DNA from 4 places in the Streptomyces sp. NPDC042100 genome. Region 2 is predicted to be linked to each of the others. Evidence: riboswitches for the same ligand, from Rfam matches in the RefSeq annotation. Region 2 holds a riboswitch; each other region holds the start of a gene.
What was found. Region 2 has a riboswitch for cyclic di-AMP ahead of ACZ6J5_RS15335 (M23 family metallopeptidase). Riboswitches for the same ligand answer to the same signal wherever they lie in the genome.
Positions count from the first base shown of each region.

Region 1 (7,679 bases), on a different contig from region 2:
CGAGGGCTGCGGCAAGATCCAGCATCCGGCCGGGGTGCTCAAGCAGCGCATGCCGGTCGCCCAGGCGGTCGGCGCCGTCCTGGAGTCCGGGGCGCCGATGGTCTCCATCGCCGGCGGCGAGCCGTTGATGCACCCTCAGATCCACGAGATCGTGCGCCAGTTGGTGGCCAAGCGCAAGTACGTCTTCCTCTGCACCAACGCGATGCTGCTGCGGAAGAAGCTGGAGAACTTCACCCCCTCCCCGTACTTCGCCTTCGCGGTCCACATCGACGGGCTGCGCGAGCGGCACGACGAGTCCGTCGCCAAGGAGGGCGTGTTCGACGAGGCGGTGGCGGCCATCAAGGAGGCCAAGCGGCGCGGCTTCCGGGTCACCACCAATTCGACCTTCTTCAACACCGACACCCCCCAGACGATCATCGAGGTGCTGAACTTCCTCAACGACGACCTCCAGGTCGACGAAATGATGATCTCGCCCGCGTACGCCTACGAGAAGGCGCCCGACCAGGAGCATTTCCTCGGGGTCGAGCAGACCAGGGAGCTCTTCAAGAAGGCCTTCGCAGGCGGAAACCGACGCCGCTGGCGGCTCAACCACTCGCCGCTCTTCCTGGATTTCCTGGAAGGCAAGGCCGATTTCCCCTGCACGGCCTGGGCGATCCCGAACTACTCCCTCTTCGGGTGGCAGCGCCCCTGCTATCTGATGAGCGACGGCTACGTCCCCACGTACCGCCAGCTCATCGAAGAGACCGACTGGGATGCGTACGGGCGCGGAAAGGACCCCCGCTGCGCCAACTGCATGGCGCACTGCGGCTACGAACCCACCGCCGTCCTCGCCACCATGGGCTCGCTCAAGGAGTCCCTGCGCGCGGTCCGCGAGACTGTCAACGGAAACGGGTGAGCCGGTCGTGACGGCAGAGGCGGGCGGGGCGGGCGGGGCCGGTGGGCCCGGTGGCACGGGCGGCTTCGATCTGCGGGCACTGCTCGCCGAGCGCGGTGGCGAGCGGTACGAGCTGCACGCCCGCCACCTCAACCACCAGCTCCCTCGGATGCTCCACACCATCGGCTTCGACAAGGTGTACGAGCGGGCCGAGGGGGCGCACTTCTGGGACGCGGACGGTGCCGACTACCTGGACATGCTCGCCGGCTTCGGCGTCATGGGCCTGGGCCGGCACCACCCGGTCGTCCGCCGGGCGCTGCACGACGTGCTCGACGCCGGGCTCGCCGACCTCACCCGCTTCGACTGCCAGCCGCTGCCCGGACTGCTCGCCGAGCGGCTGCTGGCCCACAGCCCCCACCTCGACCGGGTCTTCTTCGGCAACAGCGGTACCGAGGCGGTGGAGACGGCGCTCAAGTTCGCCCGTTTCGCCACCGGGCGGCCCCGGGTCGTCTACTGCGCGCACGCCTTCCACGGGCTGACCACCGGCTCGCTCTCGGTCAACGGCGAGGACGGCTTCCGGGACGGCTTCGCCCCGCTGCTGCCCGACACGCCGATCGCGCTCGGCGACCTCGACGCCCTGGAGCGCGAGCTCCGCAAGGGCGACGTGGCCGCCTTCGTGGTGGAGCCGATCCAGGGCAAGGGCGTGCACGAGGCCCCGCCGGGCTTCCTGCGGGCCGCGCAGGAGCTGCTGCACCGGCACGGTGCGCTGTTGATCGCCGACGAGGTGCAGACCGGTCTCGGCCGGACCGGCGACTTCTACGCCTACCAGCACGAGGAGGGCGTCGAGCCGGACCTGGTCTGCGTCGCCAAGGCGCTCTCCGGCGGCTACGTTCCGGTCGGGGCGACCCTCGGCAGGGACTGGATCTTCAAGAAGGTCTATTCGTCCATGGACCGGGTGCTGGTCCACTCGGCCAGCTTCGGCTCGAACGCGCAGGCCATGGCCGCCGGGCTCGCCGTGCTCTCGGTCATGGAGAGCGAGGGCACCGTCGCCCACGTACGGCGGACCGGCGACCTGCTCGCCTCCCGGCTGCGCGAACTGGTCCCGCGCTACGAGCTGCTGAAGGAGATCCGGGGCCGCGGGCTGATGATCGGCATCGAGTTCGGCCGCCCGTCCTCGCTGGGCCTGCGCAGCCGCTGGACCATGCTCCAGGCGGCCCGCAAGGGACTCTTCGCCCAGATGGTCGTGGTCCCGCTGCTCCAGCGCCACCGGATCCTCACCCAGGTCTCCGGGGACCACCTGGAGGTGATCAAGCTGATTCCGCCGCTGGTGATCGACGAGGCCGACGTGGACCGGTTCGTGACCGCCTTCACGGCGGTCATGGACGACGCCCACGGGGGCGGCGGGCTGCTGTGGGACTTCGGGAAGACCCTGGTCAAGCAGGCGGTCGCGCAGCGCTGACCGGAACCGGGCGGTCAGGCCCGGCGGTTTTTGCCTCTGGGGCAAGAAACTTGCCTCAGAGGCACGAAGCTGGCGGAATGGACGCATGGACCACGTCCCCGGGGAAGCCTCCCCGGACCTCGCCGCCCCCGACATCCTGCCGGACGTCGCCCCGCAGCTGCGGGCCCTGCGCCGCCGCAGGGGACTCACCCTGGAGACCGCGGCACAGCGGGCCGGGCTCTCGCCGGCCCACCTGTCCCGCCTGGAGACGGGGAACCGGCAGCCCTCGCTGCCGATGCTGCTCGCGCTGTCCCGTATCTACGGTACGACGGTCTCGGAGCTGCTGGGGGAGACCCCGCCCGGACACGACCCGGTCGTCCGTGCCGGACGCTCGGACCCGGTCGAGGCCGACGGCTGGATCTACCGCCAGGCCGGCGGCGCCGGGCGCGCCCTGCAGTGCCTGCGGGTCCATGTGCCCTACGCCACTCGCGCCGACATCGTGCGGGTCCACCCCGGTGAGGAGTGGATCCACGTCCTGGAGGGCCGGGTGCGCCTCGCCCTCGGCGACGCCGTGCACGTCCTCGATCCCGGGGACAGCGCGCACTTCGACTCGCTCACCCCGCACCGGATCGGCGCCGCCACCCGCGCCGGGGCCGAGCTGCTCTTCGTCCACACCCTGATGCAGAGTCCCGTCGCCGAGCTGTGCCTCGGCGACGGCACCCCGCACCGGCGCTGACCCCGTGTACCCGACCGTGGAAAGGACCGACATGTCCGAGCTTCCTGCGAACTCCGTACCGGACACCGGCGAGGAGCGCGGCAACGGCAAGTTCCCCAAGGGGCTGGTGCTCCGCCTGTTCGCCTACCTCATCGCCGGTCACCTCTTCGCCGGCTTCCTCTACCTGCTCTTCGCGATGGGCGGCCAGAACCAGTAGCGGGCGGCGGCTACGCCTCGGCGAGCAGGCGCCCGCGCAGCCGGTCCCGGGTCTCCGGGGCGAGCCGCAGCCCCTCGGACAGGTAGCTCTCCACCGAGCCCCAGGTCTCCTCGATGGTCGCGAAGGCGGCCCGCAGGTACTCGACGCGCGCGTCGAAGAGGGGGCTCAGCAGCTCCATCACCGCCGGGGACATGGCGTCCGCCGCCTCGGACTCACGCCGCACCTTGTAGCGGCGGTGCGGCTCGTTCGACTTCACGTAGTCGGCTTCGATCGCCTCGCGCTCCACGCCCAGGGCGAGCAGCGTGATCGCGATCGACAGCCCGGCCCGGTCCTTGCCGGCGGCGCAGTGCATCAGGGCCGGGACGCTCTCCTCGGCCATGTCGTGCAGGATCCGGCTGTGCTCGGCCGTCCGCTCCACGATCATCTTCTGGTACGACTCGGACATCCGGGCCGCGGCCTTGCCGTCACCCAGGATCGCGCGCAGCTGCTCCAGGTCGCCGGTCCGCACCAGCTTCCAGAACTCCTTGCCGTCGGCCGGGTCGTTGAGCGGTATGTTCACGTTCCGCACGCCCGGCAGCTCGACGTCCGCGCCCTCCATCCGCCGGTCCGCCTCGTTGCGGAAGTCGAAGACGGTGTGCAGCCCGAGGGCCGCGAGGAACTCCGCGTCCTCCGTCGTGGCGTGCGCCAGGTGACCGCTGCGGAAGAGGCGTCCGGCGCGCACGCTCCGGCCGTCCGCCGTCGGCAGCCCGCCGAGGTCGCGGAAGTTGCGTACGCCGGTCAGCTCGGGCTCGGTGGTCGCGTGGGTCACGGAAGCTCCTGGTCGTGAGAGGGGTCGTGGTGAGATCGGTTCCTGGGGCAATCATCCAGGTGAGAGGCCCGCGACGCACCCTCTCTGACAGAAATGTACGATTGGTCCGAATTGGGACTTAAGGCATAACGCGCCCTGATACCAGGGGAGATGGTCTCCGGTGCGTGAGCAGCGTCATAGACGTGACGGACCGTGGCGGGGCAACCTTTCCGAATTCCCTTGTGGAAAGGGAAATCGAGGGAACGTCATCCACGGAGGGTGACCGCGATTCCGGCCGTAAAAGCCGCCCGTACGCACATTCCTGAAAACCGCGGCTTGTTCGGGCGCCGCCGTCTCGTCTAGCGTCGCGCTCAATCCGGACGGACCGCCTAATCCTGCCGCCGACCGGAATCCCCATACCACCCGTATCAGGCAGGAGCGGGGGACCCAGGTAGTACGCCGGCCCCTCGAAGAAGGACGGCTCGGGGTGAAGCCGCGTGACCGCGCGGCCGGACAGCTCCAGTCCGAACCCGACAGCTCACCTCGCAGGCGACGGAGAGGAATCCGCCATGCCCGCGAAGGGTAAGCACCGCCGTCCCAAGGCCAACCCGATCACCCGCGGGTTCGTCGCCGCCGGCACCGGCGGCGCCGTCGTCGCCCTGCCGCTGATCGGAGCGACCGGCGCCCACGCCGCCGAGCAGGCCGCCCCGGCCGTGAAGGCCCCGCAGGCCGTCACCGTCGCCGTAGCCGCCAAGGCCCCCGCCCAGGCTCCGGCCGCCGCGCCCGCCGCCGCCCCGAAGGCGTACACCGTCGTCCGAGGCGACTACCTGTCGAAGATCGCCGCCGAGCACCGCCTGACCGGCGGCTGGCAGAAGCTCTACCGCGACAACCGCCAGGTCGTCGGCGAGGACCCCTCGCTGATCCTCCCCGGCATGAAGCTCACCCTCGGGGCCAAGAACCCCGCGAAGAGCACCGCCAAGGCGGCGCCGGCGCCCAAGGCCGCCCCCGAGCGCACCGCGAAGAGCGGCGGCGAGGGCACCCGCGCCACGCGCGGCACCGAGCGCCCGGCCGCCTCGTCCTCCTCCTCTTCGTCCTCCGCTTCTTCGTCCTCTTCGTCTTCGTCCTCCTCCTCGGCCGGCCAGTCCTCCTCCTCCGGCTGGGTCACCCCCATCGCGGGCGGCGGCGTCTCCACCCCGTACCGCGCCTCCGGCTCCATGTGGTCCTCCGGCTACCACACCGGCGTCGACTTCATCGCCTCCACCGGCACCACCGTCCGCGCGGTCGGCCCCGGCACCGTCTACTCGGCCGGCTGGGGCGGCGCCTACGGCAATCAGGTCGTCATCCAGCACACCGACGGCACCTTCTCCCAGTACGGCCACCTCTCCTCGCTGTCCGTCTCCGCCGGCCAGACCGTCAGCGGCGGCCAGCAGATCGGCCTCTCCGGCGCGACCGGCAACGTCACCGGCCCGCACCTGCACTTCGAGATGCGCACCGGGCCGGAGTACGGCTCCGACATCGACCCGCTGGCCGTCCTGCGCCAGCATGGGGTCGGCGTCTGAACCGCCCCGCACCACGGATTCCACCCCGAGGCCCGGCACCCGTGTGCCGGGCCTCCGGGCTATTCCGACTTGGGAGAATCTTTAGTGGTGGCATATGTCACCCGCCGTCAACCCCTCCTTACGGTCGCGTAGGTCACATCGGTGAAGGAAAGATGTGCTCCCGTGGCAGACGATTCGAGAACACCAGACAAGAACGCATTCGGGTCGTACGCGGCGATCGGTGACAGCTTCACGGAGGGCGTCGGCGACCCCGGGCCCGACGGGACGTACGTCGGCTGGGCGGACCGGTTCGCGGTCCTGCTCGCGGACCAGCTTCCGGAGCACGACGCCTTCCGCTACGCCAACCTGGCGGTGCGAGGACGCCTTCTGGACCAGATCGTCGCGGAGCAGGTCCCGAGGGCGAAGGAACTCGCCCCCGACCTGGTGACCTTCTGCGCGGGCGGCAACGACATCATCCGCCCCGGCACCGACCCCGACGACGTCGCCGAGCGCTTCGAGCGCGCGGTCGCCGACCTGACCTCCGCCGTGGGCACCGTGATGGTGACGACCGGCTTCGACACCCGCGACGTGCCGGTCCTCAAGCACCTGCGCGGGAAGATCGCCACCTACACCGCGCACGTCCGGGCCATCGCCGACCGCTACGAGTGCCCGGTGCTCGACCTGTGGTCGCTCCGGTCCGTCCAGGACCGGCGCGCCTGGGACGACGACCGGCTCCACCTGTCGGCGGAGGGGCACACCCGGGTCGCGCTGCGCGCCGCCCAGGTGCTCGGCCTGCCGGTGCCGGCCGACCCGGACCAGTCGTGGCCGCCGCGGCCGCCGCGCGGCACCCTGGAGGTCCGCAAGGACGACATCCACTGGGCCAAGGAGTATCTGGTCCCGTGGATCGGGCGCAGGCTGCGCGGCGAGAGCTCCGGCGACCACGTCGAGGCCAAGCGCCCCGACCTTATGCCCCTGTAGGGGCCCCGGGCCGGCCGGCCGGGATCCGCTCCAGGACCCCGCCGGCGAACACGTCGTACAGCGGCAGCGTCTCCAGGTGGACGTAGCCGATGTGGCAGTCGCAGACGGCGAGCGGACAGGGGCGCGGGCGCAGCGCGGCCCGGTACGAGCCGTCGTACAGATTGCCCAGCTCGGCCTTGACGAAGTGGCAGCGCCGCACCGTCCCGTCGCCGTCCACCGAGACGACCGACTCGCCGGTGCGGCAGGGCAGCCCGGCCGAGCGGTGCGGCTGCCTGCTGTACGGGAAGAGGGGGTCGAGGACCGTCCAGTCCCCGGCCTCCTCGTCGGTGTAGGCGTGGCCCTCCGCCGCGTTCACCCACAGGTAGACCTCGGGCGGCAGCTCGGCCCGCAGCCGCCGCGCGGCGGCCAGGTGCTCCGGCAGGCCGACGATCCCGACGCTGAACCGGACGCCCCGCTCCGCCAGCGCCCGGCACTTGCCCAGGAACCGCTCGTACGGGGTCTGGCCCGGGTGGAAGGTGCACCACAGGGCCACCGTGTCCGGGTCGGCCTCGTCCAGCCACTCCGTGCGGCAGCTCAGATTGGTCTGGATCGCGACCCGCTCCACGTGCGGCAGCCGGGACAGCTCGACCAGCGCCCGGCGGTACCAGGACCGCACCAGGCCCTCGCCCCAGGGGGTGAACAGGATCCGCAGCCGGTCCTCGGAGCGGTCCGCCGCCCAGCGCGTGAAGCGCTCCAGCGCCGCCCGGTCCGCCGTCAGCGCCTCGCGGCTGTCCCGGCGCTTGGCGAAGGGGCAGTACGGGCAGTCGTAGTCGCAGGAGGCCAGCGGGCCCCGGTAGAGCAGGGTCAGATCCACGCCGCGCCCCGCTACTTCGCCTCGTACGCGGCCATCGCCGCCCGGACCGCCGGAGAGAACAGCTCGGGGCCGAGCCCGTCCGAATACGCCAGGCCCTCGGGGGAGAGCCGCAGCAGCCCGGCGGGGGCGTCCGCGTCCAGCCAGCCCCGCGCCTCGAAGCGGGCCAGCTCGGCCGGGAAGTCGGCCTCGGGCGCGCCGCCGAAGCGGGCCGCGTAGTCGGCGGTCTCCATGCCCCGGGCCTGGAGCAGCGACTGCAGCAGATGGCGGCGTCGGGCCTCG
Region 1 is NZ_JBVJDK010000004.1:321,101-328,779, reverse strand. Features, by position in the region: gene hpnH (adenosyl-hopene transferase HpnH) at 1-895, shown strand, start outside; gene ACZ6J5_RS11380 (aspartate aminotransferase family protein) at 903-2,333, shown strand; gene ACZ6J5_RS11375 (helix-turn-helix domain-containing protein) at 2,419-3,048, shown strand; gene ACZ6J5_RS11370 (DUF6126 family protein) at 3,080-3,244, shown strand; gene ACZ6J5_RS11365 (tyrosine-protein phosphatase) at 3,255-4,052, opposite strand; cyclic di-AMP (ydaO/yuaA leader) riboswitch at 4,442-4,596, shown strand; gene ACZ6J5_RS11360 (LysM peptidoglycan-binding domain-containing M23 family metallopeptidase) at 4,601-5,590, shown strand; gene ACZ6J5_RS11355 (SGNH/GDSL hydrolase family protein) at 5,753-6,547, shown strand; gene ACZ6J5_RS11350 (STM4011 family radical SAM protein) at 6,534-7,400, opposite strand; gene ACZ6J5_RS11345 (STM4012 family radical SAM protein) at 7,412-7,679, opposite strand, start outside.
Region 1: another riboswitch for cyclic di-AMP. It lies ahead of ACZ6J5_RS11360 (LysM peptidoglycan-binding domain-containing M23 family metallopeptidase); the one in region 2 lies ahead of ACZ6J5_RS15335 (M23 family metallopeptidase).

Region 2 (7,679 bases):
GCCGGCGCGCCCTCGCTCGGCTGGCTGGACGTGAAGGCCTCCGGCGGCGTCGAGGTGCCCCGGATCGAGTCGGCCGTCGACGACGAGCTGGCCCGCTTCGCCGCCGAGGGCCCGACGCCCGAGGAGATGGAGCGCGCGCAGGCCCAGTTGGAGCGCGAGTGGCTGGACCGGCTGGGCACGGTCGCCGGCCGCGCCGACGAACTGTGCCGGTACGCGGTGCTGTTCGGCGACCCCCAGCTCGCCCTGACCGCCGTGAACCGGGTCCTCGACATCAGTGCCGAGGAGGTGCAGGAGGTCGCCAAGGCCACGCTGCGCCCGGACAACCGCGCGGCGCTGGTCTACGAGCCGGTGGGCGCCGACGGCGACAGCGAGAGCGACGAGGAAGAGGGAGCGGACCAGTGACCGACACGGCCGCGTCTTTGACGAACATGACCTTCCACCCCCAGCCCCAGCCGGGCCAGGCCAAGCCCTGGGCCTTCCCGGCCCCGGAGCGCGGCGCCCTGGACAACGGGCTGACGGTGCTGCGGTGCCACCGCCCCGGCCAGCAGGTGGTGGCCGTCGAGATCTCGCTCGACGCCCCGCTGGACGCCGAGCCCGAGGGCCTGGACGGCGTGGCCACGATCATGGCCCGCGCCCTGTCGGAGGGCACCGACCAGCACACCGCCGAGGAGTTCGCCGCCGAGCTGGAGCGCTGCGGCGCCACCCTGGACGCGGCGGCCGACCACCCGGGCGTACGGGTCTCCCTGGAGGTCCCGGTCTCCCGGCTGCCCAAGGCGCTCGGCCTGCTCTCGGAGGCGTTGATCTCCCCGGCGTTCCTGGAGACCGAGATCGAGCGGCTGGTGAACAACCGCCTCGACGAGATCCCGCACGAGTCGGCCAACCCGGCCCGCCGCGCGGCCAAGCAGCTCTCCAAGGAGCTGTTCCCGGCCTCCGCGCGCGTCTCCCGGCCCCGCCAGGGCACCGAGGAGACCGTCGCGGCGATCGACGCCGCCGCCGTCCGCGCCTTCTTCGACGCGCACGTGCGGCCCGCCACGGCCACCGCCGTCATCGTCGGCGACCTCACCGACGTGGACGTCGACAAGGTGCTCGCGGAGACGCTGGGCGCCTGGACGGGCGACGCAGGCACCCGGCGCCCCATGCCGGCCGTCACGGCCGACGACACCGGGCGGGTCGTCATCGTGGACCGCCCCGGCGCCGTCCAGACGCAGCTGCTCATCGGCCGCGTCGGCCCCGACCGCCACGACCGCGTGTGGCCGGCCCAGGTGCTCGGCACGTACTGCCTCGGCGGCACCCTCACCTCCCGGCTGGACCGCGTCCTGCGCGAGGAGAAGGGCTACACGTACGGTGTGCGCTCCTTCGGCCAGGTGCTGCGCTCCGACGGCGCGGGCCACGGGCTCTCGCTGCTCGCCATCAGCGGCTCGGTGGACACCCCCAACACGGGTCCGGCACTTGACGACCTGTGGAAGGTGCTGCGCACCCTCGCCGCCGAGGGCCTGACGGACGCCGAGCGCGACGTGGCCGTGCAGAACCTGGTGGGGGTGGCCCCGCTCAAGTACGAGACGGCCGCCTCCGTCGCGGGCACCCTCGCCGACCAGGTCGAGCAGCACCTCGCGGACGACTACCAGGCGCAGTTGTACGCGCGGCTGGCCGAGACCGGCACGGTGGAGGCGACCGCGGCCGTGGTCAACGCCTTCCCGGTGGACCGGCTCGTGACGGTGCTTGTCGGCGACGCGGCGCAGATCGAGGAGCCGGTGCGGGCCCTGGGCATCGGCGAAGTGACGGTCGTGACCGGCTGATTGAGCCGCCGCCAGGCGGACGAGGAGACCCCGACGGCATGGTTCGTCGGGGTTCTCCTTTTTGTCCGTATTGCCGCTCGTGTGATCTTCTGCCCTGTGGCATGTCTTACAAAAAAGCGTGTCTGTTTGGCGATTGACCGAAGATCGGCCTAGCGTCGATCCGGCTGTCCGCCCGTTGTACGACGCCGCATTCGCGGCAACGGACAGTCATCGCCGAGTCCCCGTAAGGCGCGAGCCTGGGGAGCCGGGGACCCATCGCAGTCCCTGGGGTGAATCGGACGCCTTCGCTCAGCGAGCGGAGGGGCCCGTAGGAGACCTTCCTGCTCCGAACCCGTCAGCTAACCCGGTAGGCGAGAGGGAAGGAAAGGATCAGCCACTTCATGGCGTTCACCCGTGCCACCGGGAAGCATCGTGGTCCGAGCCGCATGGCGCGCCGCTCCGTGGGCATCGCCGGTGTGGCGACCCTCGCGACGACCGGCGTCATCGGCACCCTGGCCTCCCCGGCGTTCGCCGCCGACACGGAGCCCGCCTCCCCGGAGGACACCGGCCTCACCAAGGTGATCACCGCCGAGTCCATCGCCGAGCGCGTCGACGCCCAGGCCGCCGCCCAGGAGAAGGAGGCCGTCGAGGCCGCCGCCCGGGTCAAGGCCGCCGCCGAGGCCAAGCGCAAGGCCGAGGCCCGCGCCAAGGAGGCCCGCGCGGCCCAGGAGCGCGCCGCCCGGGAGGCCGAGCGCAAGCGCCTGAACTCCTTCCAGCTCCCCGTCGCCGGCACGTACGTGAGCACCGGCTACAAGACCGGCGGCTCGCTCTGGTCCTCCGGCAGCCACTCCGGCATCGACTTCCACGCCGCCTACGGGAGCAAGGTCGTCTCCGTCGGCTCCGGCACCGTCGTCGAGGCCGGCTGGGGCGGCGCGTACGGCAACAACATCGTCATCCGGATGAACGACGGCACGTTCACCCAGTACGGCCACCTCGCCTCGATCGGCGTCTCCGTCGGCCAGACGGTCACCCCCGGCGACCAGATCGGCGTCTCCGGGTCCTCCGGCAACTCGACCGGCCCGCACCTCCACTTCGAGGCCCGTACGTCCGCCGAGTACGGATCGGACGTCAACCCGGTCTCCTACCTGCGTGCCCGCGGAGTCCACGTCTGACGTGTGCGTTCTGTGAAGAAGTCCCGGCTCGAACGAGCCGGGACTTCTTTTTTGTTTCCGTATTATCGGGTGGCATCGGAAATTCCGGCATCCTGCAATAGAGTCGCAGGGGTCGCCGGACGGGCGCCATGCGGTGGGTTTCGCTCGGGTCGAGCCGGATCGCATCGAGCCGGATCGCGTAGAACCGGATCGAAACGAGCCGGATCGAAGTGAATCGAATAGCGGATCACATACGGAGGTCGGACATGCGTGTTCCCGCGCACTCGGTATGCACGGCGATCCGGGACGACATCGTCTCCGGCGTCTTCGCGCGGGGTGCCCGCCTGACGGAGGAGCAGCTCGCGCGCCGCTACGGGGTCTCCCGCGTGCCGGTCCGCGAGGCGCTGCGCACGCTGGAGTCCGAGGGCTTCGTGGTCACCCGGCGGCACGCGGGCGCGCATGTCGCCGAGCCCACCGAGCAGGAGGCGGCGGACCTGCTCGACGTGCGGACCCTGCTGGAGCCGCTGGGGGCCGCCAGGGCCGCCCAGCGCCGCTCGGACGCGCACCTCAAGGTGCTGCGCGGGCTGGTCAGGCTGGGGCAGGAGCGGGCCAGGCGCGGCCAGGGGGAGGATCTGCGCGCGCTCGGCGCCTGGTTCCACGAGACGCTCGCCCAGGCGTCCGGCAGCCCGCCGCTCACCGCGCTCCTCACCCAGCTGCGGCACAAGATCGCCTGGATGTACGCGGTCGAGCCGGCCGTCCGGCCCGTGGAGGCGTGGGCCGAGCACGGGGCGATCGTCGACGCCGTCGCGCGCGGGGACGCGGAAAGGGCCCGCGCGCTGACCGCGCTGCACGTGGAGCGCGCTCTTCCGCTGCACCGGCCGCGGCGGGCGGAGCGCCCGCGTGTGAGGGTTTCGCAACATGCCGTCAACACGGCGGGGCCGCGGAATTAACATGGGCGCCGTATACAAGAGGAAGGCGATTTCCGGCGTGCGGGTAATTTGCGCTGTCGAAATCGAATTCCTCTTGGCGGAAACGCTTCAGGGAAGCAGAAAGGACCGTACCGGCCGGAATTCCGGCGAGTACGGCCCTTCGTGATCCGTCGTCGGGGAGGAGACGGATCAGACGGTCTCGGGGAGCTCCTCGAGACCCTCGGCGACCAGCTTCGCGAGGCGGTCGAGCGCGGCGTCGGCGCCGTCGGCGTCCGAAGCGAGCACGATCTCCTCGCCGCCCTGGGCACCCAGGCCGAGCACCGCGAGCATGGACGCGGCGTTGACCGGGTTGCCGTCGGCCTTGGCGATCGTCACGGGGACGCCGGCGGCCGTGGCGGCACGGACGAAGATGGAGGCGGGGCGGGCGTGCAGGCCCTCGGCCCAGCCGACGTTGACGCGGCGCTCAGCCATGGTGGTTGCCCTTCAACTTTCAGCGGTTGTCTAGACCAGTCTCTCACGGGCGGCGAGATGCTCGTGCCGACCTTCGGCCCGATATCGGCGGCCTTTAGGCCCTCCCTACCTTGCACGGTGGGCACCCGCCGCGCGACCGGTGCCGCTGTCGGACCCCGGTCGTAGTCTTGCCCCATGCACAGCGCGTCGGAACAGTCCGAACAGCCGGAGCACGCGTACCCCGACCACTGGGAAGCCGACGTGGTCCTCCGTGACGGCGGCACCGCGCGCATCCGTCCGATCACCGCCGACGACGCCGAGCGGCTGGTCAGCTTCTACGAGCAGGTCTCGGACGAGTCGAAGTACTACCGCTTCTTCGCGCCCTACCCCCGGCTCTCCGCCAAGGACGTGCACCGATTCACCCACCACGACTTCGTGGACCGGGTGGGACTCGCGGCCACGGTCGGCGGGGACTTCATCGCCACCGTGCGCTACGACCGGATCAACGCCCTGGGGCGCCCCGCCGCCGCCCCCGCCGACGAGGCCGAGGTCGCCTTCCTCGTCCAGGACGCCCACCAGGGGCGGGGTGTCGCCTCCGCGCTCCTCGAGCACATCGCGGCGGTCGCGCGGGAGCGGGGCATCCGCCGGTTCGTCGCCGAGGTGCTGCCCGCGAACACCAAGATGATCAAGGTGTTCACGGACGCCGGCTACACCCAGAAGCGCAGCTTCGAGGACGGCTCCGTGCGCCTCCACCTCGATCTGGAGCCCACCGACCGCTCGCTCGCCGTCCAGCGCGCCCGGGAGCAGCGCGCCGAGGCCCGGTCCGTGCAGCGGCTCCTCACCCCCGGCTCCGTCGCCGTCATCGGCGTGGGCCGCACCCCCGGAGGGGTCGGCAGGGCCGTGCTCCGCAACCTTCTGGACGCCGGTTACACCGGCCGGGTCCACGCCGTGAACAGCGCCCTGGGGGACGGGCCGCACGAGCTGGAGGGCGTCCCCGCCTTCCGGGGCGTCGCCGACATCGGCGAGGACGTCGACCTCGCCGTCGTGGCCGTGCCCGCCGAGCGGGTCCCCGAGGTCGTCGCCGCGTGCGGGGAGCACGGGGTGCGGGGCCTGGTCGTGCTCTCGGCCGGCTACGCGGAGAGCGGGGCCGAGGGCCGCGAGCGCCAGCGCGCGCTGGTGCGGCAGGCCCGCTCGTACGGGATGCGGATCATCGGGCCCAACGCCTTCGGGATCATCAATACGGCCGAGTCCGTCCGGCTGAACGCCTCGCTGGCCCCCCAGATGCCGGCCGCCGGGCGGGTCGGACTGTTCACCCAGTCCGGCGCCATCGGCATCGCGCTGCTCGCCGGACTGCACCGGCGCGGCGCCGGACTCTCCTCCTTCATCTCCGCCGGGAACCGGGCGGACGTCTCCGGCAACGACCTCCTCCAGCACTGGTACGACGACCCGGACACCGACGTCGTCCTCCTCTACCTGGAGTCGATCGGAAACCCCCGGAAGTTCACCCGGCTCGCCCGGCGCACCGCCGCCGTCAAGCCGGTCGTCGTCGTCAAGGGCGCCCGGCACAGCGGCAGCGCCCCGCCCGGCCACCGGGTCCCCGTCACCCGCATCCCGCACGCCACGGTCTCCGCCCTGCTGCGGCAGGCCGGCGTCATCCGCGTGGACACCGTCACCGAGCTCGTCGACGCGGGCCTCCTCCTCGCGGACCAGCCCCTCCCGGCCGGCCCCCGCGTCGCCATCCTCGGCAACTCCGAGTCCCTGGGGCTGCTCACCTACGACGCCTGCCTCACCGAGGGCCTGCGCCCGCTGCGGCCCCTGGACCTGACCACCGGGGCCACCCCCGCCGACTTCCGCACCGCGCTCGCCGCCGCCCTCGCGGACGACGCCTGCGACGCCGTGGTCGTCACCGCGATCCCCTGGGTCGGGGAGAACGGGGCGACCGAGTCCGGCGACGGCGAGGTCCTGGCCGCCGCCCTCCGCTCCGCCGTCGAGGACGCGCGGGGCACGGCCAAGCCGGTCGTCGTCGTCCACGTCGAGATGGGCACCCTCGCGGACGCCCTCGCCGCGGCGACCCGCACCCGCCCGGCGGCGTCCGACGGCGCGGCCGGTCCGGGGCGTACGGTCGGCTCGGACCGTACGGCGGGTCCGGATCGTACGGCCGGACCGGACCGTACGGCTGCGGCCGGGGGCACCTCCATCCCCGCTTTCGCTTCCGGTCCCGGTCCCGCTTCCGGTTCCGGTCCCGCGTCCGTATCCGCGTCCGAGCATCCCCCCGTACCCCACCCGGACGCGCAGCCCCAGGGTGTGCCCGCCGTCCGCCCCATCCCCGCCTACCCCGCCGCCGAGCGGGCCGTGCGGGCGCTCGCCGAGGCCGTGCGGTACGCGCAGTGGCGGCGGCAGGCGGCGGCCGAGCCCGGACGGGTGCCCGAGTTCGACGGCATCGACGAGACCGGGGCCGCCGGCCTCATCGCGCGGGCGCTCGCCGCCGACGGCGGCGACCCGCGCGGGGTGACGCTCGACGCCGAGGGGGCCAGGGGGCTCCTCGGGCGGTACGGGATCGACGTCCCGCCCGCCCTCCCCGCGCCCACCCCCGACGAGGCCGTCCGCGCCGCCGCCAGGCTCGGCTTCCCCGTCGCCCTCAAGACCACGGCCCCGCACCTGCGCCACCGCCCGGACCTCGGCGGAGTCCGGCTGGACCTGGCCACGGAGGAACAGCTCCGTACCGCGTACGCCGAGCTCACCGAGGCGCTCGGCAAGCCCGAGGAGCTCCAGCCGGTCGTCCAGGCGATGGCCCCGCGCGGGGTCGACACCGTCGTCCGCGCGGCCATCGACCCCGCCGTCGGCGCCGTCCTCTCCTTCGGCCTCGCCGGAGCCGCTTCCGAGCTCCTCGGCGACATGTCCCACCGGCTCGTTCCCGCCACCGACCGGGACGCCGCCGAGCTCGTCCGCTCCATCCGCACCGCCCCGCTCCTCTTCGGCTGGCGGGGCGCCGCCCCGGTCGACACCCCCGCCCTCGAAGAGCTGCTGCTGCGCGTCTCCCGCCTGGTCGACGACCACCCCGAGGTCGTCGCCCTCTCCCTCGAACCCGTCGTCGTCGCCCCGCGCGGCCTCTCGGTGCTGGGCGCCACCGTCCGACTGGCGCCGCCCCCGCCCCAGACCGACCTCGGCCCCCGCCGCCTGCCGAGCTACCAGTGACCGCCACCGACCCCACCGACCCCACCGACCGCGCCGACCGCGCCGACCGCGCCGACCCCGCCGGCCGCGCCGATCCCGGCAGCACCGGTGACGCCCGCGTCACCGGAGGTGCCACGGCTCCCCCGGGGGAGTCCCATGTCACAGCCCCGGCGCTCACGAACGGCCCAGACCCCCCGCAC
Region 2 is NZ_JBVJDK010000006.1:113,979-121,657, forward strand. Features, by position in the region: gene ACZ6J5_RS15325 (M16 family metallopeptidase) at 1-402, shown strand, start outside; gene ACZ6J5_RS15330 (M16 family metallopeptidase) at 429-1,796, shown strand; cyclic di-AMP (ydaO/yuaA leader) riboswitch at 1,998-2,164, shown strand; gene ACZ6J5_RS15335 (M23 family metallopeptidase) at 2,177-2,947, shown strand; gene ACZ6J5_RS15340 (GntR family transcriptional regulator) at 3,193-3,876, shown strand; gene ACZ6J5_RS15345 (HPr family phosphocarrier protein) at 4,045-4,326, opposite strand; gene ACZ6J5_RS15350 (bifunctional acetate--CoA ligase family protein/GNAT family N-acetyltransferase) at 4,501-7,500, shown strand.

Region 3 (7,662 bases), on a different contig from region 2:
AGCGCCAGGACCTCCTCGGCCGCCGCCACCGGGTCGGCCACCTCCACGTCCAGATGGAGCCGGTTCTTGGCCGCCTTGCCCTCCGGCACCCGCTGGAACGCGATCCGGACGAAGCCCGGCGGCTCCACGTACGACCAGTCGGGGCCCCGGTCGACGGGTTCCCCGCCGAGCAGCGCCGACCAGAACCGGACGAGCCCGGCCGGGTCGGCGCAGTCGAACACGATCTCCTGCACACGCGCACGCATACCGGCCAGCGTACGGGCCGGACCGGAGCGCGGGGCGACGGGCCGGGCTCAGGCCCGCGCCGCCGCGTGCGCGGCCGTGAACCCGGCCGCGTCCCACTCCCCGCCCAGCGCGGGCGCCAGCCAGCCCGCCGCCGCCGCGCGGAACTCCTCCGCACCCAGCGCGCCCGCGCCCGCCGGGACCGCCCCGAGCAGCGGGGCCCCCGCCGCCGTCGGCAGGTCCGCCAGATTGCACCGGGCCGCCAGGTCCGGCTCCCCGGGCCAGCTGCCCACCACCACGCCCAGCTGCTCGATCCCGCGCGCCCGCAGTGCCTCCGCCGTCAGCGCGGTCGAGTTGAGGGTGCCGAGACCGGCCGGGACGACCACCAGGACCGGCGCCCCGAGCAGCCGGGCCGCGTCGGCGAGCGTCCCGCCCGCCTCGTCGAAGCGCACCAGCAGACCGCCCGCGCCCTCCACGAGCACCAGGTCGTGCTCCTCCGCCAGCTTCCGGGCCGCCTCGGCGACCTCGGCCGGGCCGACCGGCGCGAGGCCCGCCCGGCGCGCCGCCGTGTCCGGTGCCAACGGCTCGGGGAACCGGGCGAGTTCGGCCCCGGTCGTCGCGCCCGACAGGCGCAGCACCTCCGCCACGTCGCCCGCCTCCCGCGGCGCCACGCCCGTCTGCGCGGGCTTCAGGACCGCGACGGACCGGCCGGCGGCGGTGGCCAGGGCGGCGGTGGCGGCGGTGACGACGGTCTTGCCGATCTCGGTGCCGGTGCCGGTGACGACGATGACGGGCATGGGAGTCCTCTCACACGTGCTTCTCGGGGCCCGGTGGCCGGGACGAGGCCGGGCGGCGCGGGCCCCGCGCGCGCCGCCGGGGACGCGGGGCGCCGGACGGACCGGGCCCCGCGCGCGGTTCAGCCCGCGCGGGCCGCCTCGGTCACCGCGCGCGCGATGGCGGACAGGTCCTCGTCGCCCGTCACGAACGGCGGCATCGTGTAGATCAGGTCCCGGAACGGGCGCAGCCACACGCCCGCGCGGACCGCCGCGCGGGTCGCCGCCGCCATGTCGACCTCGTGGTCGAGCTGGACGACGCCGATCGCGCCGAGCACCCGCACGTCCCGGACGCCGGGCAGGCCGGCCGCCTCCGCGAGGCCCTCGCGCAGCCCCGTCTCGACGCGCTCGACCTCGACCCGCCAGTCCCGCGACAGCAGCAGGTCGATCGAGGCGAGCGCGACCGAGGAGGCCAGCGGGTTGCCCATGAAGGTGGGACCGTGCGCGAGCACGGGGACCTCGCCGCGCGAGATGCCCTCGGCGACCCGGCTGGTGCAGAGCGTCGCGGCCATCGACAGATAACCGCCGGTCAGCGCCTTGCCGACGCACATCACGTCCGGCGAGACCCCGGCGTGGTCCGCGGCGAACAGCTCACCGGTCCGGCCGAAGCCGGTCGCGATCTCGTCGAAGACGAGCAGCACGCCGTGCGCGTCGCACGCCTCGCGCAGCACCCGCAGATACGCGGGGGAGTGGAAGCGCATCCCGCCCGCGCCCTGCACCACCGGCTCCACGATCACCGCGGCGACCTCGTCGGCGTGCCGCGCGATCGCCTCGCGCAGCAGCTCCGCGTACCCCTCCTCGTACTCCTCGGGAGGCGCGTCGACGAACACCTGGCGCTGGAGCACCCCGGACCACAGCTCGTGCATCCCGCCCTGCGGGTCGCACACCGACATGGGCTGCCAGGTGTCGCCGTGGTAGCCGCCGCGCCAGGTCAGCAGCCGCTGCTTGCCGGGGCGCCCGACGGAACGCCAGTACTGCAGGCACATCTTGGCCGCGACCTCGACCGAGACCGAGCCGGAGTCGCTGAGGAAGACGTGCCGCAGCGGCTCCGGGGTGATCTCCACCAGCCGGGCGGCGAGCCGCACGGCCGGCTCGTGGGTGAGCCCGCCGAACATGACGTGGCTCATCCGGTCGAGCTGGCCGCGCGCCGCCTCGTTCAGGACGGGGTGGTTGTAGCCGTGGATCGCCGACCACCAGGAGGACATGCCGTCGATCAACTCGGCCCGCCCCTCCGCCGGTTCGGCGAGCCGGAGCCGCACCCCGGACGCGGAGTCCACGACCAGCGGCTCCACCCGCCCCGGCATGGGGCCGTACGGATGCCAGACGTGGGCCCGGTCCAGGGCCAGCAGTTCCTCGTTACGCATTCGGCGCGAGGTCCGTTCCGGCGCCTCGGCGGCGCACCGCGACCAGGTCGGTCCGGGCGCCCGGGACGGCCGCCGGCTCCTCGCCCGCCGCCACCGGCTCTCCGGCACCCGCGCCGCAAGGACCGCAGCCGCCGCCCGCCTCCGCGTGCCCTCCGCAGCCGCCGCCCGCCGGGGCCTCCGTACCGCAGCCGCCGCCGGCCGCCGCGTGCGAGCCGCAGCCGCCGCCGGCCGCCGCGAGCGCGTCCGCGCGGTGCGCCGGGAGCGTCGTCGTGCCCGCGCCCTCCACCTCGAAGCCGGCGTCCGCGATCATGTCCAGGTCCGCCTGGCCCGCCTGGCCCTCGCTGGTCAGGTAGTCGCCCAGGAAGATCGAGTTGGCGATGTGCAGGGCCAGCGGCTGCATCGAGCGCAGGTGCACCTCGCGCCCGCCCGCGATCCGCACCTCGACGTCCGGGCAGACGAACCGGACCATCGCGAGGATCCGCAGGCAGCGCTGCGGGGTGAGGTTCCACTCCTTGGCCAGCGGGGTGCCCTCGAAGGGGATCAGGAAGTTGACCGGCACCGAGTCCGAGTCCAGCTCGCGCAGCGCGAACACGACGTCGACCAGGTCCTCGTCGCGCTCGCCCATGCCCGCGATCAGGCCCGAGCAGGCCGAGAGGCCCGCCGCGTGCGCCTTCCGCACGGTGTCCACGCGGTCCGCGTAGGTGTGCGTGGACGTGATCTCCCCGTACGTCGCCTCGGACGTGTTCAGGTTGTGGTTGTACGCGTCGGCGCCGGCCTCCCGCAGCCGCTCCGCCTGGCCGTCGGAGAGCAGGCCGAGGCAGGCGCAGACCTCCACGCCCTCGTTGTCCTGCTTGATGGCCTCGATGGTCCTGCCGACCCGCTCGACGTCACGGTCCGTCGGGCCGCGCCCGCTCGCCACCAGGCAGACCCGCTTCGCGCCGCCCGCGACCCCGGCCGCCGCCGCGGCGGACGCCTCGTCGGGCTTCAGCCACGTGTACTTGAGGATGCCCGCCGTCGAACCGAGCCGCTGCGAACAGTACGAGCAGTCCTCGGGGCACAGGCCGGACTTCAGGTTGACCAGATAGTTGAGCTTCACCCGGCGCCCGAACCACTGCCGGCGCACCTTCCCGGCGGCGGCCACCACATCGAGCAGCTCGTCATCGGAGGTCGCCAGGACGGCGAGCGCTTCTTCACGGGTCGGCGACTCGCGCCGCAGCCCCTTCTCCACCAGCGTGTTCAGCAGGTCCATAAGCGCTGATCCTGGCCTACCGCACGCCCCTCGGCCAAGGAGGAACTGAACAAACGACCCCGATCGAGGTGTGTGTATGGCCACACCCTGACCTCGGCCCACGAGGGTTAGGGTCTGTGCGCTGCCTACAAAAGGAACCGTCATGCCGTCGTACCCCGAGCACCCGTCGGCGCCGCGCGGGGGACGCGACCCGCGCGAGGCCGCCTTCGACTGGACCGACACCGCCGCACGGCAGCGCGCGCGGGCCGGCCTGGTCCGCACGCTGCGCCCGCGCGCCGCCGAGTCCGGCCTGCTCGACCTGGCCGGCAACGACTACCTCGGTCTCACCCGGCGGCCCGGGATCACCGAGGCGGCGGCCGGGGCGGCCCGCCGCTGGGGCGCCGGCGCCACCGGCTCCCGGCTCGTCACCGGCACCACCCGGCTGCACGAGCGCCTGGAGCGCGAACTGGCCGCGTTCGGCGGTTTCGAGGCGGCCCTCGTCTTCTCCTCCGGCTACACCGCGAACCTGGCGGCGCTCACCGCGCTCTCCGTCCGGGACGGGCTGATCGTCTCGGACGCCGCCAACCACGCCTCCCTCGTGGACGGCTGCCGCCTGGCGCGCGCCGAGACGGCCGTCGTCCCGCACGCCGATCCGGAGGCCGTCGCCAAGACACTGGCCGCCCACCCGGGCCGCGCGGCGCTGGTCGTCAGCGACTCCGTCTTCTCCGTGGACGGCGACCGGGCGCCGCTCGCCGCGCTCGCCGCGGCCTGCCGGGCGCACGGCGCGGGCCTGCTCGTCGACGACGCCCACGGCTTCGGCGTGCTCGGCGAGGGCGGGCGCGGCGCGCTCCACGCGGCGGGCCTCGCGGGCGCCCCGGACGTCGTCGCCACCCTCACCCTGTCCAAGTCGCTGGGCAGCCAGGGCGGCGCGGTCCTCGGCCCGGCCCGGGTGATCGAGCACCTCGTCAACACGGCCCGGACCTTCATCTTCGACACCGGTCTCGCCCCGGCGGCCGTCGGCGGCGCCCTGGCGAGCCTCCGGCTGATCGCCGCCGAGCCGGAGCTGGCCGCCCGGGCCCGGGAGGTGGCGGCCCGGCTGCACACGCTGCTCACGGGGGCGGGGCTGAGTGCCGCCCGGCCCGACGCGGCCGTGGTCTCGGTCCGGGCGCCGGGCCCGCAGCAGGCGCTGGCGTGGGCGGCGTCATGCCGGGAACGCGGGCTGGGCGTCGGCTGCTTCCGGCCGCCCTCGGTCCCCGACGGCATCTCCCGGCTCCGGCTGACCGCCCGCGCGGACCTCACGGACGAGCAGATCGAGCGGGCCGTCGGCATCGTCCTGGAGACCGCGCCCGAGGGCGCGGCGGACGGGGCGCGGGACCGGGGCTGAGCGCGGGTCACGCGCGCTTGTCCGGTCGCCCGTCGCGGTGTTCACCGCATCGGGCGACAGATATCCGCATATCTTGGTGGATCGCCACCCAGGGCGGTGCGATCGGTGGCAGGCTGGCGCGCAGCGCAGACCGGGGCCCGGCCCGGTGGGAAAGGGACGGCGTCGCCATGGCAGACCATCAGGAAGCAAGCGTCACGCTGCCGAGCGATCCCGCCTCGGTGCCGACCGCCCGGCGGTACGTGGCCGAGGTGCTCGGGTCCTGGGGGCTCGACGACGCCGACGGCATCACGGACACCGTACGGCTGATCGTCTCGGAGCTGGCGACCAACGCGGTCCAGCACACCTTCGGCCAGTCGCCGACCTTCACGGTGGACGTGCTCCTGGAGCGCGACGAGCAGTTGCGGATCGGCGTGACCGACAGCCATCCGCGCTGGCCGCAGCGGCTGCCCGCCGCGGTGCAGCAGGACAACGGGCGCGGCCTGGTGATCATCCGCTCGCTCGCGGCGGAGGCGGGCGGGCGGCTCTCGGTGACGCCCACGGACGAGGGCGGCAAGACGGTGTGGATCCGGCTGCCCTGGCCGGCGGCGCACGCGGCCTGAGGACGGGCCTACGCGGGCCGACGCGGGCCGGAGCAGGCCGGAGCGGGTCTGAGGAGGAGCGCGGGAGGAGGGGACGGCGGCGCCACCGGGCGCTCCTCCCGCGCCGTCGTTCAGCGCGTCAGCGGACGCGTCCGTAGGAGATCTTCGAGCTCCAGATCTTGTCGAGCTTCACCCATGAGCCGGTCTTCGGCGAGTGCCAGATCTTGTTGTTACCCGCGTAGATTCCGACGTGGTACACCCTTCCGCCGGAATGGAAGAAGACCAGGTCCCCCTTCTGTCGACCGGACGCGGCGATGTGCCGGGTCTTGTTGTACTGCTGCTGCGCGGTGCGGGGCAGCGTCTTGCCCGCCTTCTTGTACGAGTAGACCGTGAGACCCGAGCAGTCGAAACGGCTCGGTCCCGAGGCTCCGTAGCGGTAAGGCGATCCCTTCTTCGAGGCGGCGACGTCCAGCGCCTTGGTGGCGTAGTTCGTCGCTGCCTGGGCCTCCGGTGCCGCTCCTGGGGCGAGCAGCGAGCCGCCGACGGCGGCGAGGGTGAGAGCCGAGACGGCTCCGGCCCGGGACAGCAGGGACGGGACATGAATCTGCGCAGTCATGCGCAACCCTTCGTCAGCCGCCTGTGAAGGATGACCTGTCGGGTTCGGGCAGGCGAAGATGCCCGGCCGCGGCTGCGGCTTCACCCCGAGGAACGTCCGCGTCCTGCGCGAACGTCCCGTACTGCTCGGGTCCTCCACTCCTGCCGATCCACTCCTGTCGACCAGGCGTCCGGGACGGCGGCAGGACTCGGCGTCCGCCCGGACCGCCCCGCCGTGGGTGGCGGGGGCTTGTCGTCGTCGAGGATCTTGACCCACGGACCGGGCGAAATCCGAGCTGAAACGGCGATATGTGAGGCTCCTCACGACTGATCCATACGGGTGGACAGTCGGGTTTCTTGATCTTCCGACGTTTCGGCGATGAGGCCCGCACCTGCGAGGGAACGCCCGATTCCGCCAGATGTGTACTCCTGCTGCGCAACTCGCCTGAGCTCTATGTCGATTCGTCTACTACGCCGAACGGGGGAGGGTTTCTGCGGTCGCCGTGCCCCGGCCGGCCCTCGACACGACACGCGGTTGTGTCAACTGGCGGGCTCTCCGGGGACGATGACCCGGCCGGACCGTCGCTCTCCGTCCAACACCCGTAGCGCACGGGTCAATGTGTCGGCGTGGACCTCGCTCTCGCCCCGCGTGTGCATGAGCGTCAGGGCGTCGCGGAGCGCCGTCGCGCGCCCGACCAGGGCCTGGGCCGCGCGCAGTGCCCCGTAGGTATGCGTGGATCTGGATGGATTGATCCGCCCCAGGAGGTCCAGGACTTCGAGGTAGGCGTCCACGAACTCGCCCTCGGCGCGGGTGAGCGCGGGCAGCGGCGGCGGCTCCGGGATCATGCCGGGCTCACCCCCGCCCGGCGCCGGAGGTCCGGGCCCGGCTCTCCACCACGTGGTCCACCAGGCCGTAGGCGAGGGCGGCCGGGGCGTCCAGGACGGTGGTCCGGTCCAGGTCGGCGGCGGTCTCGGCGCGGCCCCGGCCGGTGTGCTCGGCCAGCAGGCCGGCCATCAGCTCGCGCTGGCGCAGCAGTTCCCGCGCGTGGATGTCCAGATCGCTGGGCTGCCCCCGCAGCGGCTCCTCCACGGCGGGCTCCTGGAGGACGATCCGGGCGCCCGGCAGGGCCAGCCGGCGCCCAGGGGTGCTGGCCGCGAGCAGGACGGCGGCGGGGCCGACGGCCTGGCCCAGGCAGGTGGTCTCCACCTCGCAGGCGAGCGCCCGCATCGTGTCGTACACCGCGGTCATGGCGCTGACCGAACCGCCGGGGGAGTTCAGGTAGAGGGAGACCGGCTGGCCGGGGGCCGCGTATTCGAGGTGCAGGAGCTGGGCGATGACGTCGTTGGCGGAGATCTCGTCGATCGGCGTGCCGAGGAGGACGATGCGGCCCTCCAGCAGCTTGGAGTAGGGGTCGAGGGTGCGGGTGCCGTAGCCGGTGCGCTCGGTGAACTCGGGAAG
Region 3 is NZ_JBVJDK010000022.1:24,727-32,388, reverse strand. Features, by position in the region: gene ACZ6J5_RS33330 (VOC family protein) at 1-245, opposite strand, end outside; gene bioD (dethiobiotin synthase) at 294-1,019, opposite strand; gene ACZ6J5_RS33320 (adenosylmethionine--8-amino-7-oxononanoate transaminase) at 1,139-2,419, opposite strand; gene bioB (biotin synthase BioB) at 2,412-3,668, opposite strand; gene ACZ6J5_RS33310 (8-amino-7-oxononanoate synthase) at 3,811-5,031, shown strand; gene ACZ6J5_RS33305 (ATP-binding protein) at 5,199-5,630, shown strand; gene ACZ6J5_RS33300 (C40 family peptidase) at 5,749-6,225, opposite strand; cyclic di-AMP (ydaO/yuaA leader) riboswitch at 6,229-6,403, opposite strand; gene ACZ6J5_RS33295 (hypothetical protein) at 6,744-7,049, opposite strand; gene ACZ6J5_RS33290 (ATP-dependent Clp protease proteolytic subunit) at 7,057-7,662, opposite strand, start outside.
Region 3: another riboswitch for cyclic di-AMP. It lies ahead of ACZ6J5_RS33300 (C40 family peptidase); the one in region 2 lies ahead of ACZ6J5_RS15335 (M23 family metallopeptidase).

Region 4 (7,679 bases), on a different contig from region 2:
CTGCTCGCCTCCCCCGTCGGCGGACAGCTGGTCCGGCACCGGGGGCCGCGTACGGCGCTGGTCCTGGCCGCCGCGCTCGGCGCCGCCGGCTTCGGCTGGCTCGCCCTGGACCACGGCCACACCGCCTCGGTGATCGGCGCCGGAGTGGTCGTCGGAGCGGCCGTGAGCTTCGGTTACGCGGCGATGCCGGCCGTCATCATGGCGAGCGTCCCGCACCACCAGAGCGGCATCGCCAACGGCATCAACTCCATCTCGCGCTCCACCGGCAGCGCGATCGGCAGCGCCGTCGTCACCACGATCCTCGCCTCCGGGACCGTGGAGCACCTGCCGGCCGGCGTCCCGCCGCTGCCCGCCGAGTCCGGCTTCACGCTCACGTTCTGGATCGGGGCGGCGGCCTTCGCCCTCGTCGCCGTGATCGCCCGCTTCGGCCTGCGCGCCGCTTCGGGCCTCGGCGGCGCGGCGGCGCCCGCACCCTCCGCCGGGCGCGCCCCCGCGACCGCAGGCGCCTGAGGCGGCGCCGCCCGAGGGCGCGCCCGTCGTATCCTCGGCGCGGCGGGCCCTCGGCGGTCCGGGCAACGGCACGGCACGGAAGAGGTCGGACACGGTGGCGGACAGCGGCAGGGCCGGGACGGCGGCCAGGGAGGCCGGATCGGGGCCGCTCGGCGCGCGGGCGCGCGAGGCCGTCCTCCAGCGCATCGTCGACCGGCGGTACGAGCAGGGCTCCCGCCTCGTCGAGCGGGAGGTCGCCGAAGAGCTCGGCATGTCCCGCGTACCCGTCCGCGAGGCCCTGCGCGCCCTCGTGGCCGAAGGGCTCCTCGAACTGCTCCCGCACAGCGGCGTCCGCGTCCGGCGGCTGGAACGCGCCGACGTGGAGCACCTGTACGAGGTGTGGGAGCCGCTGGCGGTCCAGGCCTCGCGGCTCGCGGCCGGGGTCGCCTCGGCGGGCGACCCGGCGGGCCTGACGGCGCTGGAGGCGACGCTGCACCAGGCGGAGTCGGCGGCGGCGGAGCCCGAGGGCGCGCGCGAGGTCGCCGCGCACACGGCCTTCCACGAGGGCATCGTCGCCATGGCGGGCAACCCCCTGCTCGGCCGCGTGATGGAACAGCTGAGCTGGCAGCTGCGGCTGCTGTTCGGCCTGCGCGAGGAGCCCGCGCACATGCGGGCCCAGCACGCGGAGATGTTCCGGCACATCGCGGCCGGGGACGCGGAGGCGGCGGGTGCCGCCACCCTCCTGCACGTCCGGGACAGCAGGGCGGTCGCGCTGCGGTCGCTGTTCGGCGACAGCTGAGGGTATTTGTATACCAAGACTCCACCCCACGCCCACCCCCACGCCTCCCTTTCCAGGTGATTCACGGCTGCCCTTGTTCGGCGCCTGGGGCTTGGTATACAAAAACCGGAAGCCGTTGGTCCCCTGCCCAGGAGTCCCCATGCAGCAGCCGTCGTCTCCCGCCGCTCCCGCACCCGCCCTGTCCCGCCGCACGATGCTCGCCGGCGCCGGTGCCGCCGCCCTGGCCGGCGGCACGGCCGCCGTGGGCGCCGCCGCCCCCGCCGCCGCGGCTCCCGCGCCCGCCGGAGCCGCCCGGCACCGGGACCGTACGGTCGTCTTCCGCGACGTGCGCCCCTACGGCGCGGCGAAGGCCACCGACCTGGTCGTGGTCGACGGGCGGGTGGCGGCCGGGCCCGCGCCGCGCGGCGCCAAGGTCGTCGACGGCGGCGGCCGGATCGCCCTGCCGTCGCTCGTGGACGCGCACATCCACCCGGACAAGACGACCTGGGGCGGCTCCTGGGTCTCCCGGCGGCCCGCCGACGGCATCGCCGACTACGTGGCCCAGGACGTGGAGTTGTTCCGCGCCCAGCGGCGGCCGGTCGCCGAGCGCGCGTACGGGCTGATGTCCCACGCCGTCGCGCGCGGCACCCGGGCGATGCGCGCCCACGCCGACGTGGCCCCCGCCTACGGCCTGGCCGGGGTCGAGGGGCTGGCCGAGGCGCGCGGGCGGCTGCGGCACGCGCTGGACGTGCAGGTCGTGGCGTTCCCGCAGCACGGCGTCGTGCGGGCCCCGGGGACGGCGGCGCTCCTGGAGAAGGCGGCCCGCGCCGGGCTCGTGGACATGATCGGCGGCATCGACCCGATCGGTTTCGACCACGCCCTGGACGAACAGCTCGACCTCGTCTTCGGCATCGCGGACCGCCACGGCGTCGGCGTCGACATCCACCTGCACGACCAGGGCGAGCGGGGCATCCAGGCCATGCGGGGCATCATCGAGCGGACCCGCGCGCTCTCCCTCGCGGGCAAGGTCACGGTCAGCCACGTGTTCTGCCTGCCCGCCCTGTCCGACCGGGAGCTCGGCGCGATCGCGGCCGATCTCGGCGCCCAGGACATCGCCCTCACCACCGTCGCCCCCTCCGACTCCCTGGTCCTGCCGATCGCGCGGCTGCGGGAGCACGGCGTACGGGTCGGACTCGGCTCCGACGGGGTGCGCGACTCCTGGAGCCCGTTCGGCAACGCGGACATGATGCACCGCGCGCACCTGCTCGGCTGGGTGACCGACGTCCGCCTCGACGAGGAGCTGGCGGACTGCTACGGCGTGGCCGCCGACGGCGGCGCCGACGTCATGGGCCTGCCCCACGCCGACCTGCGGCCCGGCTCGCCGGCCGACTTCGTCCTCGTACGGGGCGAGTGCCTGCCGCAGGTCGTGGTGGACATGCCGCGCCGGGACCTCGTCGTGCACGGCGGGGTCGTGGTGGCCCGCGACGGGGAGTTCCTGGCCTGACGCGCCCGGGCCGGCGGCGGGGGCCGCCGGCCCGCGTCCGTCACGAGGTCCCCGTCAGGGCGTCGTAGCGGACCCCGGTCAGCTCCTCGGACGCGGCCCACAAGCGCTCACCGGAGGCGTCGTCCAGCGTCCAGCGGGCCCGCCAGGACCGGGTGGGCGCGCCGCGCCAGCCCAGCCTCGGGCCGATGAAGGCGTCGGGGCGCACGCCCGGGGCGGTGGCCGCGTACAGGGTGGGCAGGGCGCCGCTGTCGGCGGACTGCGCGATGACCCGGTTGCCCAGCTCCATCAGCCGCGCGGCGGTCCTGCGGCCCTCCTGGCGGGGCGCGGCGGTCTGGAGGTTGGTGGCGGCGTAGCCGGGGTGGGCGGCGGCGGCCACGACGCCGGACCCGGCGGCCGCCAGGCGGCGGGCGAGTTCGTGGACGAAGAGGAGGTTCGCCGTCTTGGAGCGCCCGTACGCGATCCAGCGGCGGTAACCGCGTTCCGCGTTGAGGTCGTCGTGGTCCAGGTCCGCCAGGGCGTGGAAGCCGCTGGAGAGGCTGACGACCCGGGCGCCCGGGGTGCGCAGCAGCAGGGGCATGAGCAGCCCGGTGAGCGCGAAGTGGCCGAGGTGGTTCACCCCGAACTGGGTCTCGAAGCCGTCGGCGGTGCGGCCGGGCGGGAGGGCCATCACCCCGGCGTTGTCGATGAGCAGGTCGAGCCGGTCGGAGCGCTCCGCCCGGGCGGCGGCGAACGCGCGCACGGAGGCGAGGTCGCCCAGGTCGAGCCGGGCGGACTCCGCCTCCGCGTGCGGGACTTCGGCGCGCAGCCGGTCGCGGGCCGCCTCGCCCCGGGCGTCGCTTCGGCAGGCGAGCACGACGTGCGCGCCGGCGCGGGCGAGCTCGCGGGCGGTGACGTAGCCGATGCCGCTGTTGGCCCCGGTGACCACCGCGGTGCGGCCCCGCTGGTCGGGGATGTCCTGCGCGTTCCAGCCCGTCATGCGAGCGCTCCTTCCGGCCGTGGCACCCCATGATGGCGTGCCCGCCGGGCGGGCCGGAATCAGTAGGCGCCGAAGACGTTGTCGATCGAGCCGTAGCGGTCGGCGGCGTAGTTGCAGGCGGCGGTGATGTTGGCGACCGGGTCGTAGAGGTCGTAGGCGGTGCCGGGGACGTGGTACGCCTGGAAGGTGGGCTCGATCACCTGGAGCAGGCCCTTGGAGGGGGTGCCGGCGGCGGCGTTGGAGTCCCAGCCGTTGACGGCGAGCGGGTTGCCCGAGGACTCGCGCATGATGTTGCGGTAGATGCCGTCGTAGCTGCCCGGGATGCCGTTGCGGCCCATGATGGCGAGGGCCTCCCGGATCCAGCCGTCGAGGTCGTCCGTGTACGAGACGGCCGAGGCCGCCGCCGAGGAGACCGACGCCGTGGACGCCGTGGACGCGGCGGACGCGGTCGCGGGTGTCTTCGCCGCCGCCTGGACCACCTCGGTGGCGGCCCGGGGCGCGGCCGCAGGGCGGGCGGCGGGCGCGGCTCCGTCGCCGGTGGCGGAGGTCGCGGTGGCGGCGGGGGGCGCGGTGGCGGCGGTCCCGGTGCCGAGGGAGAGGCGCAGGCCGGGGTGGATGAGGCCGGGGTCGGCGCCGACGGCGGCGCGGTTGTCGCGGTAGAGCCGCTTCCAGCCGCCGCTCACCTGGTGCTTCCGGGCGATCTTCGCGAGCGAGTCCCCCGCGACCACGGAGTAGGTGACCTTCTCACCCTGCTGAACCGTTGCGATCTTTCCGATCGCGACGGAGTGCGCGGCCTGGACCGCCTGCACGGCCGGTGCGGTCCGCGGGGTCTCGGCGGCGGCTCCGCCCGCCGCGGCGAGCGGCAGGACGAGCGCGGCGCCGCCGGTGACGCCGACGACGGCCAGTCCTCGGGCGAGCGGGGTGCTCTTGGTACGGCGGTGCTTCCCGGTTCCACGCATGGCGAAAGTCCTCTCCTTCGCCTGCGAGGTGAGCTGTCGGGTTCGGGCAGGAGCTGCCCGGCCGCGCACCCGCGCGGCTTCACCCCGAGCCGCCCCGGGCCTCGGGGCGGCGGCGAACCTTCGGGTCCCCCGCTCCTGCCTTGTTCGGGTGGGTGAGTGTGGCGCCCAGGCGGCGGCAGGATTCGGCGTTCCACCCGGATGACGGGTGACCGTAGGCGAATCCGAAGAGCCGAAACAAGGGTCTAATTCGCAAAAGCAAGCAGATCTTTTAGAGGGTCGGGAGGGGGCGGGCGCGGCGTGGTGATCCCACGCGCCAACTCTTCTCCGGGCGCCCGCGCCTGACACCGCGCCAGGGCGCGGCGCACACGGCCCGCCGTGACTCAGATCACCAGGAAATACTTAAACGGATATGTCCGGATCCATTTAGTTTGGGGCGGTGAGGCGGGCCGCTTTCCTTCGCACGACGACCGGAAGCGGACCGCACGACTGGCGGTCCGCTTCCGCGGCGGGATGATGGAGAGGCCGGCTGCGGGGCGGAGGAGGGACACGGTCTGGATGAGCGCGGCGGACTTCCCTGCCGGCCCGGACCCGGCGGACGGCGATCTCGCCCTGGAGCCGGGCGGCCTGCTCGACGTGCTCGGGGTCGCGGCCGTTCTCCTCGACGAGGACGGCCGGATCGCCCTGTGGAGCCCCCGGGCGGAAGAGCTCTTCGGCCGTCCCGCCACCGAGGCCCTGGGGCGTGACGCCGTCACCCTGCTGGTCGAGGAGCGGCACCGGGAGCGGGTGCGGTCCCTGTTCGCCCGCGTGGTCTCGGGCGGCGGGCCCTGGGCCGGGGCCTTCCCCGTACGGCACCGGGACGGGCGCGCGGTCCCGGTCGAGTTCCGCACCACGCGCCTCCAGGACGAGCGGGGCCGCCCCTACGCGCTCGGGCTCGCCTCGGACCGGGCCGCCGTCCGCCGGGTGGAGCGGCACCTGTCGCTGTCCTCGCTGCTGGTCGGCCACTCCCCCATCGGGCTCGCCGTGGTCGATCACGGCCTCCGCTTCGTGCTGGTCAACCCGGCGCTGGAGCGGATCGACGGCCTGCCCGCCGCCGGGCACCTGGGGCGGACCGTGACGGAGGCGGTCGACTCACCGGACGCCGAGGCGCTGGAAGCGGCGCTCGGCGAGGTCCTGCGGACGGGCGAACCCGTCCGCTCCCGCACCGTGCGGGGCGTCAGCGGGCCCGGCGGCGAGGAGCGGGTGTGGTCGGTCTCGCTCTACCGGCTGGAGACCCCGGAGCGCCGGGTCATCGGCGCCGCCGTCGCGGTCACCGACATCACCGACCAGCACGCCGCGGCCAGGACCGCGGCCCGGGCCCGGCGCCGGCTGGCGGTCATCGCGGACGCCTCGGAGCGGGTGGGCACCACCCTCGACCTGGACCTGACCGCGCACGAGCTGGCGGACCTCGTGGTGCCCGAGTTCGCCGACATCGCGGCCGTGGACGTCCTGGAGGACATCCTCACCCAGCCCGGCCCCGCCCGGACCTCGGGCCCGGCCGTGTTCCGGGCCCTCGCGGTCAAGGCCGCGTACCCCACCCCGGCGCAGGAGGCCGCCGACCCGGTGGGCGAGCCCGCCCGCTACGGCGCCGAGCGGCTGGTCACCCAGTGCGCCCGCACCGGCCGGCCGGTCCTCGTGCGGCACGTCACCGACGCCGACCTGCCCCGGATCGCCAGCGGGGAGGCCACCGCCGCGCTGCTGCGCCGGGCGGGCATCCACTCCTACCTCGCCGTCCCGCTGCGCGCCCGAGGCGTCGTGCTGGGCGTCCTGGACCTGAAACGGGCCCGGAACTCGGTGCCCTTCGACGAGGACGACGTCCTGCTGGCCGGGGAGCTGGCCGCCCGCGCGGCCGTCGCCATCGACAACGCCCGCTGGTACCGGCACCAGAGCCAGGCCGCCCTGGCCCTCCAGCGGCACCTGCTGCCGCACGGGCCGCCCCGGCTCAACGGCCTCGACGTCGCCTACCGCTACCAGCCCGCGTCGGAGTCGGTCGAGGTCGGCGGCGACTGGTTCGACGCGATCCCGCTGCCCGACGGCAAGACGGCGCTCGTGGTCGGCGACGTCATGGGCAGCGGCATCAACGCGGCCGCGACCATGGGCCAGTTGCGCACCGCGGCCCGCACCCTCGCCTCGCTCGGCCTCGCGCCCGCCGTGGTCCTGGAGCACCTGGACCGCACCGCGGCCGAGCTGGACGAGGCGATGGCCACCTGCGTGTGCGCCGTGTACGACCCGTACAGCGGGAGCTGCCGCGTCGCGAACGCCGGGCACCCGCCGCCCGTGCACGTCGCGGCGGGCCGGGCGCCCCGGCTGCTCGACCTGTCCGAGGGCGCTCCGCTGGGAGTCGGCGGCGTGCCCTTCGAGACGCGCGAGTTCCCCTTCCGGACCGGCGACGACCTGGTCCTGTACACCGACGGCCTGGTCGAGACCCGCGACCAGGACATCGACGTGCGGCTCGCCGCCCTCACCGACCTGCTGGACCGCGCCCCGCTGCCGCTGGAGCAGATCTGCGACCTGCTGCTCGGCGCGCTGCGCGGGAACGACGACCACGACGACGTCGCGCTGCTGATCGCCCGCGCCCGGCCGCCGCACCCGAAGGAGGCACCGTGAGCGACGCGCTCCCGCCGGAGAACGCCCTGCCGCCGGTCGCCGAGGACGGCGCGGCCGTCCTGCTCGACGAGCGGGGCCGGATCGACGCCTGGACCCAGGAGGCCGGGGCCCTGCTCGGGCGGCCCGCCGCCGACATGCTCGGGCAGTCGGCCCGCGCGCTGCTCGCGGACCCGGCGGCCTGGCCGGCACTGGTGACGGCGTACGAGCGCGGCGCCCGGCGCGGGGACGCGGTGCTGCGGACCGGCCGGGGCGAGGAACTGCCCGTGGTCTTCCAGGCCTTCGACCTCGCGGGCGACAGCCGTCCGGCGGGCTTCCTGGTGCTCGCGACCC
Region 4 is NZ_JBVJDK010000020.1:31,810-39,488, reverse strand. Features, by position in the region: gene ACZ6J5_RS32500 (MFS transporter) at 1-510, shown strand, start outside; gene ACZ6J5_RS32495 (GntR family transcriptional regulator) at 605-1,288, shown strand; gene ACZ6J5_RS32490 (amidohydrolase) at 1,428-2,771, shown strand; gene ACZ6J5_RS32485 (oxidoreductase) at 2,812-3,747, opposite strand; gene ACZ6J5_RS32480 (LysM peptidoglycan-binding domain-containing protein) at 3,807-4,706, opposite strand; cyclic di-AMP (ydaO/yuaA leader) riboswitch at 4,710-4,867, opposite strand; gene ACZ6J5_RS32475 (SpoIIE family protein phosphatase) at 5,262-7,349, shown strand; gene ACZ6J5_RS32470 (SpoIIE family protein phosphatase) at 7,346-7,679, shown strand, end outside.
Region 4: another riboswitch for cyclic di-AMP. It lies ahead of ACZ6J5_RS32480 (LysM peptidoglycan-binding domain-containing protein); the one in region 2 lies ahead of ACZ6J5_RS15335 (M23 family metallopeptidase).